Regions from separate parts of the Oceanobacillus longus genome, predicted to be linked through region 1. Evidence: riboswitches for the same ligand, from Rfam matches in the RefSeq annotation. Region 1 holds a riboswitch; the other holds the start of a gene.
What was found. A riboswitch is a leader RNA that binds a small molecule or an ion and turns the genes downstream of it on or off. The one in region 1 is predicted to bind lysine.
Positions count from the first base shown of each region.

Region 2: it holds a riboswitch for lysine, as region 1 does, so the genes downstream of both, dapA (4-hydroxy-tetrahydrodipicolinate synthase) here and ACFOUV_RS07980 (Na+/H+ antiporter NhaC family protein) in region 1, are expected to answer to the same signal.

Region 1 is NZ_JBHSAO010000006.1:55,749-71,836, reverse strand. It holds gene ACFOUV_RS08005 (sulfite exporter TauE/SafE family protein) at 1-617, shown strand, start outside; gene ACFOUV_RS08000 (bifunctional metallophosphatase/5'-nucleotidase) at 633-2,030, shown strand; gene ACFOUV_RS07995 (YunC family protein) at 2,123-2,431, shown strand; gene ACFOUV_RS07990 (HD-GYP domain-containing protein) at 2,614-3,702, shown strand; gene yunB (sporulation protein YunB) at 3,780-4,559, shown strand; lysine riboswitch at 4,606-4,787, shown strand; gene ACFOUV_RS07980 (Na+/H+ antiporter NhaC family protein) at 4,944-6,485, shown strand; gene ACFOUV_RS07975 (sodium-dependent transporter) at 6,705-8,243, shown strand; gene ACFOUV_RS07970 (MetS family NSS transporter small subunit) at 8,244-8,351, shown strand; gene ACFOUV_RS07965 (M23 family metallopeptidase) at 8,399-9,328, opposite strand; gene ACFOUV_RS07960 (YhcN/YlaJ family sporulation lipoprotein) at 9,398-9,958, opposite strand; gene ACFOUV_RS07955 (YutD family protein) at 10,090-10,365, shown strand; gene ACFOUV_RS07950 (hypothetical protein) at 10,430-10,696, opposite strand; gene ACFOUV_RS07945 (amidase) at 10,813-12,231, opposite strand; gene ACFOUV_RS07940 (DUF86 domain-containing protein) at 12,343-12,780, shown strand; gene ACFOUV_RS07935 (helix-turn-helix transcriptional regulator) at 12,795-13,430, shown strand; gene ACFOUV_RS07930 (TIGR01457 family HAD-type hydrolase) at 13,468-14,238, shown strand; gene ACFOUV_RS07925 (phosphatidylglycerophosphatase A family protein) at 14,360-14,875, opposite strand; gene ACFOUV_RS07920 (hypothetical protein) at 14,980-15,945, shown strand; gene ACFOUV_RS07915 (2-hydroxyacid dehydrogenase) at 15,967-16,088, shown strand, end outside.
Region 2 is NZ_JBHSAO010000001.1:803,418-808,098, reverse strand. It holds gene ACFOUV_RS04200 (ATP-binding cassette domain-containing protein) at 1-663, shown strand, start outside; gene ACFOUV_RS04195 (hypothetical protein) at 889-1,353, opposite strand; lysine riboswitch at 1,535-1,713, shown strand; gene dapA (4-hydroxy-tetrahydrodipicolinate synthase) at 1,815-2,708, shown strand; gene corA (magnesium/cobalt transporter CorA) at 2,819-3,772, shown strand; gene ACFOUV_RS04180 (DUF1801 domain-containing protein) at 3,821-4,195, shown strand; gene ACFOUV_RS04175 (hypothetical protein) at 4,318-4,521, shown strand; gene ACFOUV_RS04170 (uroporphyrinogen-III synthase) at 4,490-4,681, shown strand, end outside.

The DNA.
Region 1 (16,088 bases):
CTTATGCGAAGGGGAAACGTGTGGATTATCAAGCAGGTGCCTTGTTTTTAACTGGGAGTATCCCAGGAGGGGTAGTCGGTTCCTGGCTAAATCAATTTGTTGATACTGAATCATTTTTAATGTATTTTGGTATATTAATGATTGTTATTTCGCTTGTATTGTTACTTAAAAAGAAACCTTTTGCAAAGCGGATATACTCCGAAAATGAAAGTGGTTTGCGATCGTTTGAATTGTATGGTGAAACCTATTACTATAAAGTGTCTGTTTTCGGAGCATTCCTCTTGTCAGTTATCGTTGGGACATTATCCGGTCTGTTTGGAATTGGTGGCGGTTCAATCATGGTTCCAGCAATGATTTTATTATTTGGATTTCCTGCACATATCGCAACAGCCACTTCAATGTTTATGATTTTCTTTGTAAGTATTGTAGGTGCAACGACACATATTTCATTAGGTCATATTCCATGGGAGTATGTGCTTTTCTTTATACCTGGTTCATGGATTGGTGGTAAACTTGGAGCAAAGGTAAATCAACTGATGCCCGGCAAAACGCTTGAATTGATATTGCGCATTCTGCTTGTTTTCATTGGATTACGTATGATATATCAAGGGTTATAGTAAGGAGTTATATAAATGGAAGAGAAACTTTATTTTAATTATACAAATGATCTACATAGTAATTTCGAACAATGGCCACGAGTATCAAGCTATTTAAAGGAATCGAAAGCGCTCCGGAAACAAAAAGGAGAATCAAGCTGGATCATCGATATCGGCGATCATGTGGACCGTTCCCATCCAATTACAGAAGCTTCAATGGGTAAGTCCAATATAAAGCTATTAAATGATGCAGGTTATGATTTTGTTACGATAGGAAACAATGAAGGGATTACCCTATCCCATCAAGATTTATATCACTTATATGATGAAGCGAATTTTCAGGTCGTATGCGCAAATCTAAATAGCACAGATCAAGAGGAACCGCCATGGCTAAATAAAACAATTAAGATAGAAACGGTTAATGGCGTAAAAATTGGTTTCATTGGATTAACTGCACCATTTAATGCATTCTATGAACTGCTAGGCTGGCATATTTCTCCTGAGTTTGATGCACTTGATAACCATATCGTTGAATTAGAACAATCGGTGGATATTATTATATTAATGTCCCATCTCGGGATCAGCGTTGATCAGGAGATTGCAAGGAGATATGAGGAAATTGACGTCATTATTGGTGGTCACACCCACCATCTGTTGCGTAAGGCTGAATCGATAAATAATACGATTATAACCGCTGCAGGTAAGCATTGTTCTTTTATTGGGGAAGTAATTTTAACGTGGGATCATCATCAGAAAAAGCTCGTGAAAAAAGAGGCTTATACAACCGACATAACAAATAAAGCGAAAGATTTACAGACAGAACAAATGATCCAAGAAATGCAGGTGGAAGCTGATAAATTACTAGGCAAGACCGTTGTGCATCTTGAACAACCGATAGAGGTCAGCTGGTTTACTAACTCTCCAATCATGCAGGAGTTAACGAATACATTAAGAAACTGGACAAAAGCAGATGCTGCAATGTTGAATGCAGGGCTGCTGCTCGATCGTTTGCCTGCTGGTGCTGTCACATACAAAGATATACATCGCATCTGTCCACATCCTATTAATCCTGTGGTTGTTGACCTGAAGGGTGATGAGCTAATTGAAGTAATCCGGGCCTCTTTAACAAAGGACTTTATGGAATTAAGACTGAAGGGATTTGGATTCCGTGGAGAGTTGCTTGGCAGGATGATGTTCTCTGGACTAAAAGTGGAAACTGCTTTTCATAGGGATGGCGGGGAATATGTAAAACGCGTTTTACTGGAAAACGGCAAGCAGGTGAACCCCGATCATACGTATTACATTGCAACCGCAGATACATTTACGTTTGGCCGGCTCTTGCCAGAAATTGCTAAATCAAATACAAAGCAGTATTTTGTACCTGAATTTCTGAGAGATCTGCTTGCACAGACACTCCGCAGTAATTTTTCCTAAAAGGGCCATTACTACTTACAAAGGAATTGTGACACGTCGCCCCCTATTTGCATACAAATATAAGGTAAATTGCGAAGGGGGCAATCATAATTATGATTACGATAAATCCGCTTGAAGTAGATGGCATGATTTTTACGGCAGTAAGTGTAGAGCTTCCGAAAACAACTCTGTTAACGATTTCCAACGACATCGGCTACATTATGTGTGCGGCATTGGACGTGGATATCTTTAATGAGATTCCAAAATTAAAAGAACGTCATGTTATTGCAGGCCGGGCAGTAGGAGTAAGAACGATTGATGAATTGCTGAATGCACCATTGGAAAAAATTACGGATGCATCGAAAGCCTATGGCTGGGAAGTTGGCATGACAGGAAAAGATGCCTTGTTGAAAATATCATGACCTCGAATGTCTTCCATATGGGAGACATTTTTGTTTGCCCCCTTTTTAAAAACTACTATAAAGTTTATATTGCAAAAAGAGACAATATTTTCATAGATTTAATGGTCATTTTCTGATATTATTTAATATGACTAAGGGCTCATTTTGTTGAATCATGTCGATGTAAGGGTAAGGGGATCATTATGAAACTTGCGAGTACGAAATCAATCAAACCTGGAACGAAGCTTGCGCAGTCCATTTATAATGAAAATGGTGTTGTACTGCTGGCAAAAGGCATGTCTTTAACGGAGAGAATGATTAAGAGGCTGCTTAACCAGGGAATTACATACATATACATAGAAGATCCACTGACAAAAGATATTTATCCTGAGTCAATTATCCCGGATCATTTACGTAGAAAAGCGACAGAAACGATTAAAGAAACATTCCATCAGATTAAAAAAGATGGTTTTCTGGATAATCCCTATATTTTAAATAAAAAGGGAAGAGATCTTGGTAATGTGGTCGAGCAGATTCTGAAAGAAATCCAAAACAGTGAAAAATCACTTACACTGCTTGCTGATATTTTTGTTTCTGATAATTATGTCTTTCAGCATTCACTTAATGTCGCAATTTACTCTCTTGCAATAGGGGTTCAAATGGACTATTCAAAAAATGCGCTGTTGGAAATAGGTGTTGGTGCAATGCTGCATGATGTAGGCAAAATCTTCATTGACCCTGAGATTCTACATAAACCAGATCGGCTGACAGATCAGGAATTTGAAATTATTAAAAGTCATACACAAATGGGCTATGACTATTTGCGAAAGCATTCGGGGATTTCCTCTGTAGTTGCCCATTGTGCCTATCAGCATCATGAGCGGCTAGATGGTTCTGGATATCCACGAGGCATTGAAGATAGAGAAATGCTTCCATATGCAAAATTAATTGGTATCGCAGACGTTTTTGATGCTGTAACGAGTAATCGCGTTTATCGTGATGCAATGCTTCCACATGAAGGATTGGAGATCCTTTATGCTGGTGCGATGCGTCTTTTTGATAAAGAGATGGTTGAAGCATTTAAGAAGAGCATTGCAGTCTATCCCGAAGGCTTGACAGTAGAGTTGAGTGATGGAAGGCAAGGTGTCGTTATCAGGCAAAACGAACAACTTTGTGACAGGCCCATCATTCGAATTATCCAGGAAAACGGCAAAGAAGTTGAAGAAGTTTATGAAGTAAATTTGGGAAGAGTCGTGAATGTAACGATTACTTCTGTATTAACGAAGGATTAATCAGTATTCTTCCCCGTGCTTTTACCTATTCTAACCCTCTTAAAACAAGCATAAATTGTTTTGAGGGGGTTTTTGGGTTGAGACATAAGAAGCGTTATCGAAAAAAAAACTTTGCATCGCCTCCAAATAATTTTATAATGATGATTACGTTACTTATATTTGTGTGCAGTGTTGGTCTTAGTATATGGATCATTGATAAGCGGATTGAACCGGTCTTAATGGAAATTGCAGAAGTAAAAACGGATGAATTTGCAACGCGTGCGATTAATTCAGCGGTAAGATTTGCTGAAGAATACAGCTTTGATGAAGTATTGAATATTACCTATGATAATGAAGGCCATGTCGCAACATACAATTGGAATCCCTCTGTAGTCAGTGAAATAAATCGGGTGGCAACAGATCGTGTTGAAGAATTCTTTTTAAATGTAAACAGGGGTGATCCAATTACGTATGATTATTCCCTTCATGATCCTTATGAATATGAAGAAGGGGCAGAGGGACGTGTAGAACAGGATCCGACATTGGTGGAAGTTCCACTAGGTCAGGTTACTGGAAATACAGTCCTGGCAAATTTAGGACCTAAGATACCAATAAATCTCGGGTTAGTTGGAAGTGTAAGGACGAATATTATACGTGAAGAAGAGGAGTTTGGTATTAATGGTTCATGGGTTTCCCTTTATGTAGATGTAGAGGCTGATGTTCAAATAATTATTCCATTCACCACAGATGTGAAGACAGTCAATACAGAAATTTACATTGATGGTGGGGCAATTATGGGGAAAGTACCCGACTTCTATGGTGGTGATGGAGGTGGACCATCCATCTCTGTGCCAAAAGACGACTTGCAGAATGACTGAAAATCTTGTATAGTAAAATCATAATTGAATAAAAACCTTATCAGATCGGTGAGGTAGAGGCGCAAATAATATTAGTAATCAACCGGAGGAGGACAACAGTGATGGTTGGTAAAAGGATTGTTTGCCGAAGTGTAATAAGGGTCAGACTTATTATTGCTGGTACATCTTTGAATAAAGGATGCACTGTCATGCAATGTATACGAATGTGCATGGAGAACTACTGATCGAAATGGAGGATAACGTATATTGTAAAACAATGATGGGTTATTTTCTGTCGTTGTTTTTTTGTGCGCAAAATTAATGACGTATGCTCGTACACCAGGCGTTTCGCAATCAATATGTCCAACTCCCACACATTCGATATTAACTAATGGAGGTAACATCATGGAAGGAACAATTTTATCACTTATTCCAGCACTGCTTATGTTGGTACTTGTCGTACTAACCAGGAAGGTATTGCTATCTTTAGGTGCAGGAATTATCGTTGGAGCTTTATTAATTCATGATTTTAACATTTTAGATTCCTTATCTGAAGTTTGGATGGTTTTTTATACTATCTTTGTTTCAGAAGGATCTTTAAATACAGGAAATCTGCTGTTATTAGGATTCTTATTATTATTAGGTATGATGACAGCATTTCTTCAAGCGTCAGGCGGCAGCAGGGCGTTTGGGGAATGGATGATGAAACGCGTCAAAACCCGAACTGGTGCGCAAGTAATGACAAGTGTTTTAGGTTTAATTATATTTATCGATGATTACTTTAATAGCTTGGCTGTTGGACAAGTTGTAAGGCCATTAACAGATAGACATAAAATCTCTCGTGCAAAACTAGCTTATTTTATCGATTCTACGTCTGCACCCATCACAGTTATTTCGCCAATTTCAAGCTGGGGTGCATATATAATAGGTATACTAGGTGGATTGTTTGCTGCTAATGGCATTACGGATATGCAACCATTAACAGCATTTATCCAAATGATCCCTCTTAATTTATATGCACTTTCTGCAATATTGCTTGTTTTCATGGTTGCCTATTTGAAGCTGGATATTGGCCCAATGCGTAAACATGAAGAACGTGCCATTAATACAGGAGCAGTATTGGATCCGGAACAGGATAAGGTACCTGGAGATTTAAGTGATACATTTAATCCACATCAATCAGGTAAAGTATACCATCTATTACTGCCGATTATTATTTTAGTCGTTGGTACAGTTCTATCGATGGTTGTTACTGGTGCCAATGCAAGTGATAATGTAACTATATTAACCATCTTTGCTAATACAAATGTTAATTTATCACTGTTTATAGGTGGAGTTGCTGCTGTTGTAACATCATTCGCATTTCATGTTAACTTAAGCATACCAAAGGCGAATGTAGGGAAAATCTTTTTTGAAGGTATTAAAACCATGCTTCCAGCCATTTATATTCTTATTCTTGCATGGATGATTGGTTCTATTATCGGAACAATTGAAACCGGAACGTATTTAGCAGAAATAGTGAGTGAAGCGTCCATCAGTTCATCGATGTTACCAGTTCTGTTCTTTATCATTGCTGGATTAATGGCTGTTTCAACTGGAACATCATGGGGAACATTCGGTATCATGTTACCAATCGCTGCTGAAGTTGCGGCCGTCTCTGACATGGAGATGCTTCTACCGTCCTTGGCTGCAGTACTTGCTGGTGCCGTTTTCGGTGATCATTGTACACCAATTTCAGATACCACGATCCTGTCTTCTACAGGTGCAGGTGCGAACCATATTGACCACGTGTTGACACAGTTACCATATGCACTCATTGCTGCTGGGGTAGCTATTGTAGGTTATTTATTGGTAGGTCTAATGAATATGGTATTTGTTCCACTATTCATTTCACTAGCTCTTGTGTTGCTAATTGGTTTCCTCATTCATTCAATCAAAAGTAAATAATAACAAATAAAAAATCTTTCACCCTATTTGGTGAAAGATTTTTTTGTTAGGAATGAGGGTAATAAATAGAAGATTTAAAAATTACTTTGACATAGGTGAAAAGTACCGATATAATACAAGCATAAATGTTAGAAAATAATAAACATTTTAAACATTCATTTTCACCATGATGCATAGCATAGTATTGCTAGTAGAAGAGAAAAAGGGGGAGGTTTATACATGGAAACACGTTCACAGTGGGGGACAAGAGCTGGTTTTATATTGGCAGCTGTTGGATCAGCGGTTGGTTTGGGAAATATTTGGCGTTTTCCAGCGGTTGCTTATGAAAATGGTGGTGGAGCATTCTTTATTCCTTATTTATTTGCACTGTTAACTGCTGGGATACCGATACTTATTATGGAATTTACCATTGGACATAAGTATCGAGGATCAGCTCCTTTATCGTTCAAAAGAATGAATAAGAAAACAGAATGGCTCGGATGGTGGGGGGTATTAGTCGCATTTGTTATATCTACGTACTACTCTGTTATCATTGCCTGGGCAATATCCTATTCTATATTCTCATTTAATGGTAGTTGGGGAACAGATACAGAAGGATTCTTATTTGGTGAATACCTGAATTTGGCTGAAGTCCCGGGTCAAATAGGAAGTTTAGTTCCTGGTGTATTCATTCCATTAATTATCGTTTGGGCAGTTGTTTTAGGTATTTTATTTAAAGGTGTGAAAAAAGGAATTGAAATTGCAAATCGAATTTTTATACCAGCTTTAGTAATTCTTTTTCTTATTATTGTTATTTATGCATTAACATTACCTGGTGCACTTGCAGGGTTGGACGCTTTCTTTGCACCTGATTTTGCCAGGATAGCTGATCCTGATGTGTGGGTAGCGGCCTACGGACAAATATTCTTTAGTTTATCTATTGCATTTGCAATAATGATTACCTATTCCAGTTACTTACCAAAGAAATCCGACATAACAAATAACGCATTTATTGTTGGGTTTGGTAATTCTAGCTTTGAATTGCTTGCTGGTATTGGTGTATTCGCTATTTTAGGATTTATGGCAACAGCAGCTGGTGTAGGAGTTGATGAAGTAGTAGCTGGAGGGGTAGGATTAGCTTTTGTAGTTTTCCCTGCAATTATTAATGAATTCCCATTCTTCAATGAATTTTTCGGCTTTTTATTCTTTGCTTCATTAGTTCTGGCGGGATTAAGCTCATTAATATCAATTACGGAGACATATGTCGCTGGTTTAGTAGACAAATTCAACATTTCCAGAACAAAAGCAGTACTTTTCGGTGGCGGTTTAGCTGCGGTAATTTCACTTCTTTATGCTACACAAGGTGGTCTTTATTTCCTTGACGCAGCAGACTATTTCATTAACCAATTCGGAGTTGCATTGATAGGGCTAGTGGAAGTTGTAATGATTGCTTGGGTATTGCGTGAACTAAAAGGTCTTCAAACACATGCTAACGGAATATCCGATATTCGACTGGGTTCATGGTGGACGATTTGTTTAAGTGTTGTGACACCAATCGTATTGGGTTATATGATGTTTGGATTGTTCAAACAAAACCTTTTAAAAGAATTTGATGGTGCTACTGGTAACTATGAAGGCTATTCGGATACCTTTATTATGTTTGGTGGATGGGCAGTTGCAGCTGCAGCTTTGCTTATAGGTATTTTACTCTCTCTTACAAAATGGAAAACATCGGCTACAATTGAGGAAGAAAAACAAAAGACTGGGGAGGCAAAATAAATGAGTGGTGGAGCGATATTTGTAATGTGCCTCGGTATCGTTATTATATGGGGTGGACTCGGAGCAAGCATTTGGTACGCAATCAAAACTTCAAAAGTGGCAAAGTAATGATTAAAAAGAGAAGAACCTTTATCATTGGGATAAAGGTTCTTTCTTTAGCTTTTATCTTTAGCCATGCGCTCCCATTTTATTAAATATGGATAGGGATCGAAGGACCATTCACTGTATCCGTTATCCTTATACATTCCATAATGCAAATGTGGAGGGAATTTCCCGGATGTACCAGGAGGTCCATACCCTGTTGAACCGACACTTCCGATAACATCGCCAGGCTTAACAACCTGACCAACTTTAATGTCATCACTGAATCCACTCATATGTGCATAATAATGATATATATTGAATATATCCCGAATACCAACCCGCCAACCACCATATAAATTCCAACCCATCATTTCGATAACGCCGTACGTAGTTGAATGAACAGGAACCCCGTAACTTGCAAAGATATCCGTTCCTTCATGGATTCGATTACCTCCGAATCCTCTCCTGTCACCCCATGTGTTCCGATAACTGTAATTGTGTTTTATGGCTACTGGAAAGTCTCTGTCCGTTAAATTTATACCCTGAAAGGTCTGGAATACCTTTGAAGTATTCATGATGGTTTGAACCGTTAAATCGCGATTGTAATGATTCCACAGTGCAATTCGAATTTCATCTTTGGATGGACCATATTCAAGAAGAATCATTGCCATTGTGTATAGAACATCTTCTTCGTTACCTGGGTCTGCAATTCCATCTCCATTACCATCTTTGCCTTTCCCATTGAATGTGTCGATGAGAGCTATGTCTTTCAGCAACGAACTGTTACCAGGCCCAAACCAAATTTCAGGCATAATTTCTATCGAGATGAGTTGCTCAGGTTCATCACTGTTCTTCATATTACGTTCATAATTATCAATTGCTGCTAAATAATACCATGGAATCTGCGTGAGTGCTTCTGTTTTCTTAAAGAGCGCCATGCGTTCATCATAAATATCTTCTTCCGCATGAACATGAAAAGGATAGAAGAAAAGAAACATCATACTAAAGCATGTTATGGTTGCCCGAAAGGACATTTTCTCACCTCCAGAAAGAATTATTTTTTCTATTTCCTATTTTTCCTGGTCATTAGTTAGACCTTGTGAGGATTTTTGCATTTCTTCAATAATCATATTAATCGTGTTATCGTAATCGCGATTTTCTGTTGAAGAATTATGCAGACTTTGAATGTCATACATGAGTGTTTCGTTGTCGGAAACATAAATATCGAAATAACTTGGCATGATAGACATCGCAGTTTTTTTGGCAATATCAGCAGCTTCTTCTTCAGCTGTATTTTCATTTCTGTCATAAGCAATTAGAACTTCTCTGTCCGTTACAAGGGTAGACACTTCATTAAAACCATTATTTTTTAAAATAATTCTGGTAATCATATCAGCCATCTCATTCCGGTCGATCGAAATCTCCTTATCGTTGTTTATCGTATCATTTTCAAATTGTTCTTTTGTATATCGGACATAGCCAATTTGATCATCGTCTGCAGGAGCTTCGTAATTTCTCGAAGGGTCCAATTCGTCTGCAATTTGTTCCTGTTCTGTCATTGTATTATCTGTTGTATTGCATCCAGTTAAGAATGTAGTAACAGCAAGAGCTATAAAAATGAGTGATTTCATATTCTTCCTCCTAACATATTTATTAGATGCCTTTAGTTTCTATAAAAAGCAAAAAATAATGCATGAAATATTTCTGGTTTCCATATCGCTTCATGTGGTAAACTAGAATCAGTTTAAGTGGGGTGAGTTTCTTGGTTGAATTGAACGGAAAGAATTATGAAATTATTGAAGATATTAAAGATGGATTTCAGGAAGAAGCAATAAAAGCCCGCTATTCCGAAATCCTGGCGAAGTATGATTATATTGTAGGGGATTGGGGATATGACCAGCTCCGATTAAAAGGATTTTATAAAGATAGAAATGCAAAAGCAGCGATTGATTCAAAAATAGGTACGTTAGATGATTACTTGCTGGAGTACTGTAATTTTGGATGTGCGTATTTTGTACTGAAGAAATTACCCAAATAACATAAATCATTCTACATACAATAAGCGACTGCAGTTTATAATTTGAACTGCAGCCTTTTTACTCTCAATCCCCAAGCTTATCTTTTTCATCGTCTGTCGGATGTGAGCCATCTGCCTGTCTTGGTAAACCTTCGTGTTGGTTCTTATCTGGAAAAACAAAAGCACTGTCACGATACTGTCCTTCTGTCCATGGTTCAGACTTACCTGTAACCTTTTCATCTTTATTAATTGCGGAACCATAGGAACCTTCAGGGAATTCTTCTGGAATCAACTGATTATGTTGTTGATTAACGTTTGGAAAATCGGAATACGGTTGCTTTTCTTTACGCAAAGTTAGTTCCTCCTTTCTTACGGATAGCTTTTGCAATAAAGAGAAAGCTATAACCTTTTTGACAAAAATAAAAACGGCACTTCCTTGTAACATTGGAAGAACCGTCTTTAAATTTTTTATGTGGAACGAATATAGCCTCTAAATTTTTTCTCCAATAGTCTCCCTATTCGGAACAGGGCGTCTTCATTGCCTGTTGCGCTCATTATTTGAACACTAACTGGCATATTGTTCTCATCTACACCTACGGGAACAGTTAATGCAGGAAGGCCCCATACATTCGCATATGCTACATACGGCATAAAATTTAGGAATGTTTTTCTAATGGAGAAAATTTCCTTAAAGACCTGACCATGTGGGAGGGCACCTGAATGATATACGGGGAAAATCAGTAGCCGATTCTTTAAATAAGCCGCCAGTAATTCATCGCCCTGTTCCAATGTTTCTTCAATCTCACTTACCCGCTTCAATGACGGACGGAACATTTTTGATCCCATAATTGCCCAGGAAAGATATGGATGCACCTTTGTCCGTTGGGTTAACTTTTCTTTGAAGAAAGAAGTATAAACATTTGATCTGTCATTGTTGTATGCTTCCAATTCAATTAATTTGCTTCCCTCAATGGACATTATTTCCTGCCAGATTAATGAGCTATTTTTAAAATAAGGAGGGACAGCCCGCTTGGTGGAGTATGTTTTCCCCAAAAATATTTCAAGTTGATCAAGAATTTCCTTCGTTTTTTGTGATAAAGGATAGTCTGTACTTCCTGGTAATATTTCAATTCTGAACCGATGCAATGGTTTAGAATCCAAGGAGGATCCTGTAAGTATTTGATACAATAATTTCATGTCTTGTACCGATTTACCCATCGGACCAATCGTCATCATGCGTTCCTGTAGCGGATGCACTACTTGAGGAATATGTCCAATTGTGGAAACTTGGTTCATTCCGGGCTTGAATCCGATGACACCATTAAAATGAGAAGGAAAACGAATGGATCCACCAATATCCGAACCGATGCCTGCAGCAGCACCGCCGACTGCGAGAAGTGCACCTTCTCCACCGCTGGAACCACCCGCAGTGCGACTTACATCCCAAGGGTTGTTTGTTCTTCCATATAATTTATTTTCCGTTTCCTGACAAAAACATAATGCAGGAGTGTTCGTTTTACCTAAGATAATAGCACCAGCATTCTTTAATCGGGTAACAACCTCAGCGTCCTCTTTGGAAATTAGATCCTGACGATGCTCTAGTCCTGCGGTTGTTTTCATCTCTGTGACGTGTAATGATTCTTTAATGCTGATAGGAACACCATGTAACGGCCCTTTTACTTCATTTCTTTCAATCATGGCATCCATTTCGTATGCATCTTCTAAGGCTTTCTCAAAGCGATTTTCAACCATAGCATTAATTTTAGGATTTTCTTCTGAAATATGGTTGATATAGGCCGTAACCGCTTCCGAACTTTTTATTTCCCGGTTTTGAATGGCATTGGCAATTGCCGTTGCATCCATATCGATAATCAATCTTTCTTTCATTTGCTTCCCCTCATCATAAATATCATTACATTTAAATATATCATGTTTTAGCTAATATTCATAAAGAATATGATATGATAAAATTATAGACAGTTAACGGGGGGAATATGTATGTATTTCGTAGACCGAAGTAAAATTGAGCAAACGCTTTTATATATGGAAGAAATTCTAAATGAAATGAAGAAACAATCCTTCAGCAGTTCGATGGAAAAATTTAGTTTGGAACGGATGGTTCATGTGCTGATTGAATCTACGCTCGATGTTGGAAATATGATGATTGATGGTTTTATAATGAGGGATCCGGGGAGTTATGAAGACATTATCGATATTCTGATTGATGAAAAAGTGATACCATCAGAAGAAGAGCAGGCATACAAGTCATTCATCAGTCTCCGCAAAATGCTCGTTAATGACTATACCGATGTCGATCATGTCATATTGCTTCATACGATGACCGAATATGGAGAGGTATTAGACCAGTTCAGCAGCAATATTCGAACATATTTAACGAATGAGCTTGGCGTAGCTAACGCTTTTTCAAATGAATGAAGGTGATGGATTAAATGAGTAAGCGTACATCGACAAAAGAGAAACTACTTATGGTCCTGAAAAAGAAAAACTGCTTAACGATTGGATCTATTATGGAGCACTTTACGATTTCAGAAATAGCTGTTAGAAAGCAGATTCATGAACTAGTACAGCAAGGTCTAGTAAAGCAGAAAACCAATAAGCATAAACTTGGTCGACCATATCTTACCTACGATCTGACAGAGAAGGGCCATGAAACGTTCCCTAACCAATATAAACGTTTTCCTGTAGAATTGCTTCAAGATTTGGAGGAATTACAAGGAAAACAGGCAGTTCACGAGCTGTTGAATAAACATACCGATCGAGACAAAATCTACTTAACTAAAGCAATTCAATCAGATGACTTTGATGAAAAGATAGCTGAGATGACGAGTATTCAAAATAAAAAAGGCTATATGCTTGAAGTGGAAAAATCGAAATCGGGTGACTATAGGATAAATAATTATAATTGTCCAGTTGCAAATATTGCTTCTTGTTATCATCAGATGTGTACAAATGAGAAAAAGCTATATGAAGAAGTCTTCCCGAAAAGTGAAGTCGAAGCTCATTCTTTTATCGCAAAAGGGGAGCCAATTTGCAGATGGACGATAACAAAACCGGAAGGAAGATGACAAAAACATCTTCCTTTTCGTTGAAAGAAGGATTTGCATGAAAAAGTATAAAGGGTATTTAATAGACTTGGATGGGACAATGTATCGTGGGACGGAGCCGATTGATGGCGCGGCAGAGTTTGTCGATATACTTTCCAAAAAGGGGATCCCGTATCTTTTTGTCACCAATAACTCCTCCAAAACACAGGAAGACGTATCCAATAAGTTAAATTCAATGGGTATAAAATCCGAGCCGAATCAGATCGTTACAACAAGTATGGCGACAGCAAATTATATCCGGTCTCAGAAAGAACATGCCCGTTGCTATATCATTGGTGAAGAAGGGCTTCACCATGCTTTAGAAGCAAGCGGCATGGTAATAACGGATGAAGATTGTGATTTTGTTGTAACTGGAATTGACAGACAAGTGACCTATGAAAAACTTACAAAGGCATGTCTAGCAGTAAGAAGCGGTGCTACATTTATATCTACCAACAGTGATATTGCGATTCCAACTGAACGCGGTCTCCTTCCTGGAAATGGTGCATTAACTTCTGTTGTTGCAGTAAGTACCGGTCAACAACCAATTTTTATTGGAAAGCCAGAAGCAATTATTATGGAAGAAGCTCTAACTATTCTCGGACTAGATAAAGAGGAAACGTTAATGGTAGGCGATAATTACAACACAGATATGATGGCTGGAATTAATGCAGGGATGGATACATTAATGGTTTTTACAGGCGTTACCCCTTATCGTGAACTGCCAAATTTAGTCATTCAACCAACATATCATGTGCACGGACTAAGTGATTGGATAGCTTCTATTTAGTAATAGCCAATTACACTAAAAATAATAGTTCACAAAGAAAAGGACATGTGCAATTTTCATTCACATGTCCTTTTTATTATTTATTAATAAGTTAGTCTAGGAGATGATTACAAAAATCAAATTAAATATCGACATCAGCCAAGTCTTCTGCATCGCTATGTGCTAATCTGCTTGAAGCTGCAGCGGCAATTGCTCCGACAATGTCATCAAGGAAAGTATGAATCTCGCCACTTGATTTATCATTTAACTTCTTCAAAATTCCTGGTTTTTGTTTATCAATATATCCGAAATTGGTCATTCCGATGGAGCCGTATACATTAACGATTGATAATGCGATAACTTCATCAACACCGTAAAGTCCTTCATCTATTTCGATTGTTTTCTGTAATGGTTGTTCAAGTTTTTTCTGCTCTGCAAGAACATCTAGCTGAATCCCTGTCAAAATGGCATTTTGAACTTCTCTTTTGGTAAGGACGCGGTCTACATTATGTCGGCATATATCCATGGATAAATTTTCATGATATTTGGATTGTAAATAATAGACCAGCTCTGCAATATCATCAAGCCCTACGCCGCGTTGCGTCAGTAATTGTCTTGCTTTAATTTCAAGTTCGCTTTTTTTTGTATATTTAGTCATAAGATCACCTTTTCTTTATTATAGTTAAGTTATCTTTCTTTCATTCATACACTTTTATTATAGGCGGAAGTTCATACACGAAAAAGAAAAAAGGAGAGATTGCTTTGCCATTGAAAGAGATGTTGAATATCCATTACCGTATCCAAACGGATGATAAATTATTTCTGGGAGAAAAAGAAGGATACAGACAGGATGATAATATCTATGTTACCATTTCTGGAAAGAACAGGGAAACAATACTAATGGAACAAGCAGCCTTATCTTACTATTTAAGAGAAAACGAAGTGGAAATGCTTGCCATACCGATTCCAAATATGAATGGGGAATGGTATACATCCTATGCTGAAGACTCCTATATGGTTTTGCATGTAAAGAATGCGAATCAGCAGTACAGTAAACCGATTGGAATTAAATTAGCGGAATTCCATCAAGTTGGTTCCAAATTCAGTTATGAGCCTAAGTCGATTTCAAGCTATGGCAAGTGGAAGGATCTGTGGATAGAAAAATTAACCGCATTTGAGAAAGGAATCGAAGCGCAAGCACAGGAAACACCTAATGAGTATTATCGTATACTGATGGATTACCTTCCTTATTTAATTGGTGTTAGTGAAAATGCCATTCAATATTTACAGGAAAGTGAGCGGGAACAACGTATCTTAAGTACGGACCAAGGGACAACAACATTTATTCGATTCGATTCTTTTATGGAACAATCCATTATTTGGGCAGATCAACTAGCATATGACCACCCTTCAAGAGACATTGCAGAATATATACGTTCGACTTTCTTAAAAAATGACCGTTCGGAAAAAATAATAAACTTTCTAAATGATTATCAGACTATTTCACCGTTATCTATCTTTGGATGGCGATTAGTGTACGCACGACTACTGTTTCCTATACATCTCTTTGATTTTATAGAGAAAGGGTTTGTGACTACACCGAATGCAAACGAATTAAGAAGAATCATGAAAGTGCAAATAGATTACGAAAAACGCTTAAGTAATTTTTATGAGACCGTAGGGGTGGATACTGAAAGTTGGGAGATTCCTGTGGTACAATGGCTGTAAAGATTACAAAAGGGTGATTCCGTGGATAAGGCAAGTATTTATATTACGCGAAAGATACCGAAGACATTGCTTTCGAATTATGAGGAGCACTTTACATTCCGGATGTGGGAGAAAGAGGATGAAAGCGTACCAAGGGATGTATT
Region 2 (4,681 bases), on a different contig from region 1:
GCAATCGTTGGGAAGAGTGGTTGTGGGAAGAGTACCTTACTTCGATTAATTGCAGGACTGGAAAACTTCAATAAGGGTTCCATTTATATAAATGATGAACCATTGAACCATTTAAATGAATATGCACGTATCATGTTTCAGGATGGGAGGCTTCTTCCATGGAAGCGGGTGATTGATAATGTGTGTATTGGACTTCCTAGCGATTTCAAAGTAAAAGCGGTTGAAGCTTTACATCAGGTTGGATTGGAAGATCGTATGAACGACTGGCCGTCCAAACTATCCGGTGGTCAGAAGCAACGGGTGGCGTTAGCCAGGGCTTTAGTTCATAATCCTTCACTACTACTATTGGATGAGCCACTCGGAGCACTTGATGCACTTACTCGAATTGAGATGCAGGATCTCATCGAGTCACTTTGGAAACAAAAGAAGTTTACATCTATTCTCGTTACACATGATGTGGAAGAGGCGGTTGCTATCGCTGATCGAGTCATATTAATTGAAAATGGAAGTATAAGCTTGAATCGGACTATTCGTTTGCCTAGGCCGAGACAACGTACACATCCTGCTTTTTCGATGTATGTAGAAGAAATACTGGAGAAAATTCTTGATCGTAATAAGGGTAAAATCGCTTTAGTAAGGAATTCAAAGGAATCCCACATTTAAAACTAGTTCCATTTCACTCCATAAATGATAAAAGCTACACCAATTATCAAAATCATCTTACCGAAAGAGTTTTTATCAGCTTCTTCCCTGAAACGATTTCTCTCATTAAATGCAGCACTTGTACACATAAGGACAGTTAAAATTGCGAGGGGGTCCCGTTTAGGTTGTTTTATTTTGTTAGGATAAAAAATGAACCTCTATAAAAAGTAGGTTCATTTTCGGTTACTATTCTAAATCTTCATCATCGAGTCTTCTGAAGCCTTCTTGCTGAAGATAATCAGCAGCGGCATTGTAGGTTGCATATGTACCATCCAATAAGTCTCCTGCATAGATATTCCATAAGTCAAAATCATGAATTATTTTAAGGATTTGTAGTTCGTTATTAATCCAGCTCTCTTCAAAAGGTTCTGATTCAGCGAGGGATTTAATGGATTGCTTTATGATTTTACGCAGTTCATCAGGGGTAAAATCACGGATATTTACCATTCCTTTAGAATCAACCGTATAGTTTTCATCTATTTGTTCAGCATAAACAAATCCATTGCCATTTGGATGAAGATGATAGACGACAATCTTCTTTTCCATGACACTTTCTTCAAAATGAAAATTGACACGGCCTAATGATACATCATGACGCTCTAATTCTGTAAAGTCTTCAATAATTGCTAGTTTTTTTTCAAATGTAAGCATGTTACCTCCAGATAGATGTTATTTAAGAATCAATTTTTATTATACCACTTGAATATTGTAAAATACGAAGGAACTGCATTAAATCTTTATAGGAAAAAATGGATAATGCTTGTTTATTCTAAGATACTTTTGTTATAATACAAGTAACAATCAAATACTTTCTTATTTTAGATTTTTTTAAGGTAAGGATAGAGGTGCAGAAACCATTAGTACTTATGTTTAGGAGAATGAGATCCGGGGATACATAAGGAAAGGGGAATTTGCCGAAGCGGAAGGAGACTCATCATCCTGAAGTTGGTTCTGTTATTTAATAGATGCAGAACTGTCATATAGGGAACTATATGGAGGGCTATCAAGCGTAGAACTAACACAAGTTCTAAGCAGCAGCGGGCTCTCGTTGGTGCTTTTTATTTTGGTCCTCCACACCTATCCAAAAAATTAAAGAAAAGGTGTGAACAGTTATGAATTTCGGTAACGTATTAACAGCAATGGTAACTCCGTTTGATCCATATGGAGAAGTAGATTTTGAAGCTACTAGAGGATTGGTTAATTACTTGATAGCAAATGGCTCAGATGGGTTAGTGGTTGCGGGAACAACAGGTGAATCGCCTACATTAACGCATGATGAGAAATTAAAATTATTTAAAGTTGTTGTGGAGGCAGTGGATGGGAGAGTTCCAGTCATTGCAGGCACAGGATCAAATAATACAAGAGCCTCTATTGAACTTACAATAGAAGCGGAGAAAACAGGTGTGGATGCAATTATGCTTGTTACTCCGTACTACAATAAACCGTCACAGGAAGGTATGTATCAGCACTTCCGCACGATCGCAGAAAGCACTGCATTGCCTGTCATGCTGTATAATATACCAGGAAGAAGTGTTGTTTCCTTAGATTTGGATACGATTATACGTTTATCTCAAATTAAAAACATTGTCTCTGTAAAAGAAGCAAGTGGAGTTTTAGATCGTACAGCAGAACTTATCAGTCATACGTCTGATGACTTTAGTGTGTACAGTGGAGAAGACAGTCTAACACTGCCTACGCTCGCTATCGGTGGTACGGGGATCGTATCTGTTTCTTCCCATATCATCGGGAACGAAATGCAGGAGATGATTGAGCATTTCAATAGAGGTGAAGTTACGAAAGCAGGCGACATCCATCGTCGTATATTGCCGGTGATGAATGCAATGTTTCAAGCTCCAAGCCCAACGCCAGTAAAAGAAGCATTAAATCGAATCGGTGTGCCTGTTGGAAGTGTACGCTTGCCACTCATACCGTTAAATGATTTGGAACGTGAATCTTTATCAAAAGTAATTGCAATCTACGAGGAAAAAAGAGTAGCAGGATATTGATCACTTAGGGGAATAAGCGCATATGCTTATTCCCTTTTTCTCATTAGGATATGTTAAACTAACTTGTAAGAATACTTTAATCATGGTTTCAAGAATAAAGGGGTAGCAACATGATACGAATAAGTGGCATCACTAATGACCAACAGTTGAAAAGAAATGTTTCCATAAATGAACTAAATTTATCTGAGTATAAAATGTGTTGGATTGATTTTAATAGCCCAAATGAAGCAGAAATCAATCATTTAGAACAGACTTTTCATTTTCACCCACTTGCAATTGAAGACTGTGTATACAGACTACAACGACCAAAATTGGACTATTACGATGATTACACCTTTTATGTGACACAAACGGTGAGAGAAGGAAGCAAGGATGTTTCAAAAGATGAGCTGAATTTTTTTATAGGAGATAACTATATCGTCTCATATCATCAAGAACATACAAAAGAAGTTGAAGATGTGTGGGACCTTTTTTTAACACAGAAAAGTAGTTTTCAGTGGGCACCTTATTATGTGCTATATAGAATCTTGGATAAGATTGTTGATAATTATTTTCCGCTTATTTATAAAATTGAAGATGAATTAGACAAAATAGAAGACAATACGCAAAATAAATCAATGGATCTTTTAATGAATGAGCTTTTTGATATCAGACACACGCTACTGAACTTAAGACATACATTTAATCCTATGCGTGATTTACTTTATCGCATGCTGAATTCTCAACACTTAGATGGGGTTAAAGAAAGAAAAGAGTATTTTTCCGATATTTATGACCACCTATTAAAATTATCGGAAATGGTCATGTCTAATCGAGAAGTAACAGCTGACATTCGTGACAGCTATTTGTCTTTAAATTCACATCAAACAAACAATGTTATGAAAGTACTTACAATCATCACCTCGATTTTCGCACCTTTAACGTTTATAGCTGGTATATATGGAATGAACTTTGAGAATATGCCTGAATTAGCATGGGAGTATGGTTATTTTATTTCCCTTGGATTAATGGCAATAATTAGCATGTCGATGATCCTTTGGTTTAAAAAGAAAAAGTGGTTTTAAATACTGGAACATTAAAGTTAATAATTACGTTTTAAAAGGAGACACTTAATGGCTGATAAAAGGAGAACAGAAGCGGTTGATCAGTTTATTGAAGATTTACCAGAGGAAATTCAAATCATTACAGCAGATTTAAGGAAACTAATCCTTAATTCTTCTCCGAAGCTTGTAGAAGAGCTTAAATGGTCTATGCCGAACTATTCCTACAACGGGTTGGTTTGTTATCTGCAAACTGCTAAGAAGCATGTGAACCTTGGTTTTCATAAAGGTAATGAACTTCAAGAAATAGATGCGTTTAAACTATTACAGGGTACAGGGAAAACAATGAGACATATTCGAATAAAAAATAGTGAAGATATTAAACCTACATTCTTTACCTCACTTATTCAGGAAGCAGTAGCATTGAATGAGCATGAAAACGAATAAGGACTTTCTTGCCAAAAAGCGCAATTCTTAAATGAGAATTGCGCTTTTTTCTCTTCAGTCAATAAGCTGGAATTTTAATTAGTTCTTTAGACTTATTTTATTGTTAAATTATGACTTAAAAGATGAATTCGCGTACAGTGGTTGTACAACAACAAAAAACAGTTACTGGTACATTGGTATCAATTGTCGATGTAGTGAAAAAAGCGGAAATAAAAAAACCTGCTATAATCGTTGTTGGGGAAGTAGTACGCTTCAAAGATAGAATCGATCAATTGAAAAAGATGAATCAAAACAATGAACGAGAAGTACTGCAATTATTTAACTGATGACGGAGGGATTATTATTCATATGAAAGGCTTGAACGGCAAAATAATTGGTGTTGCAGCAGCCCGTAAAGCGGACGTAATTTCAACACTTATACAGAAAAATGGGGGAACACCAAAACTATTTCCCATTCAGGGAGAACAACAATTAAACGAGAGTATC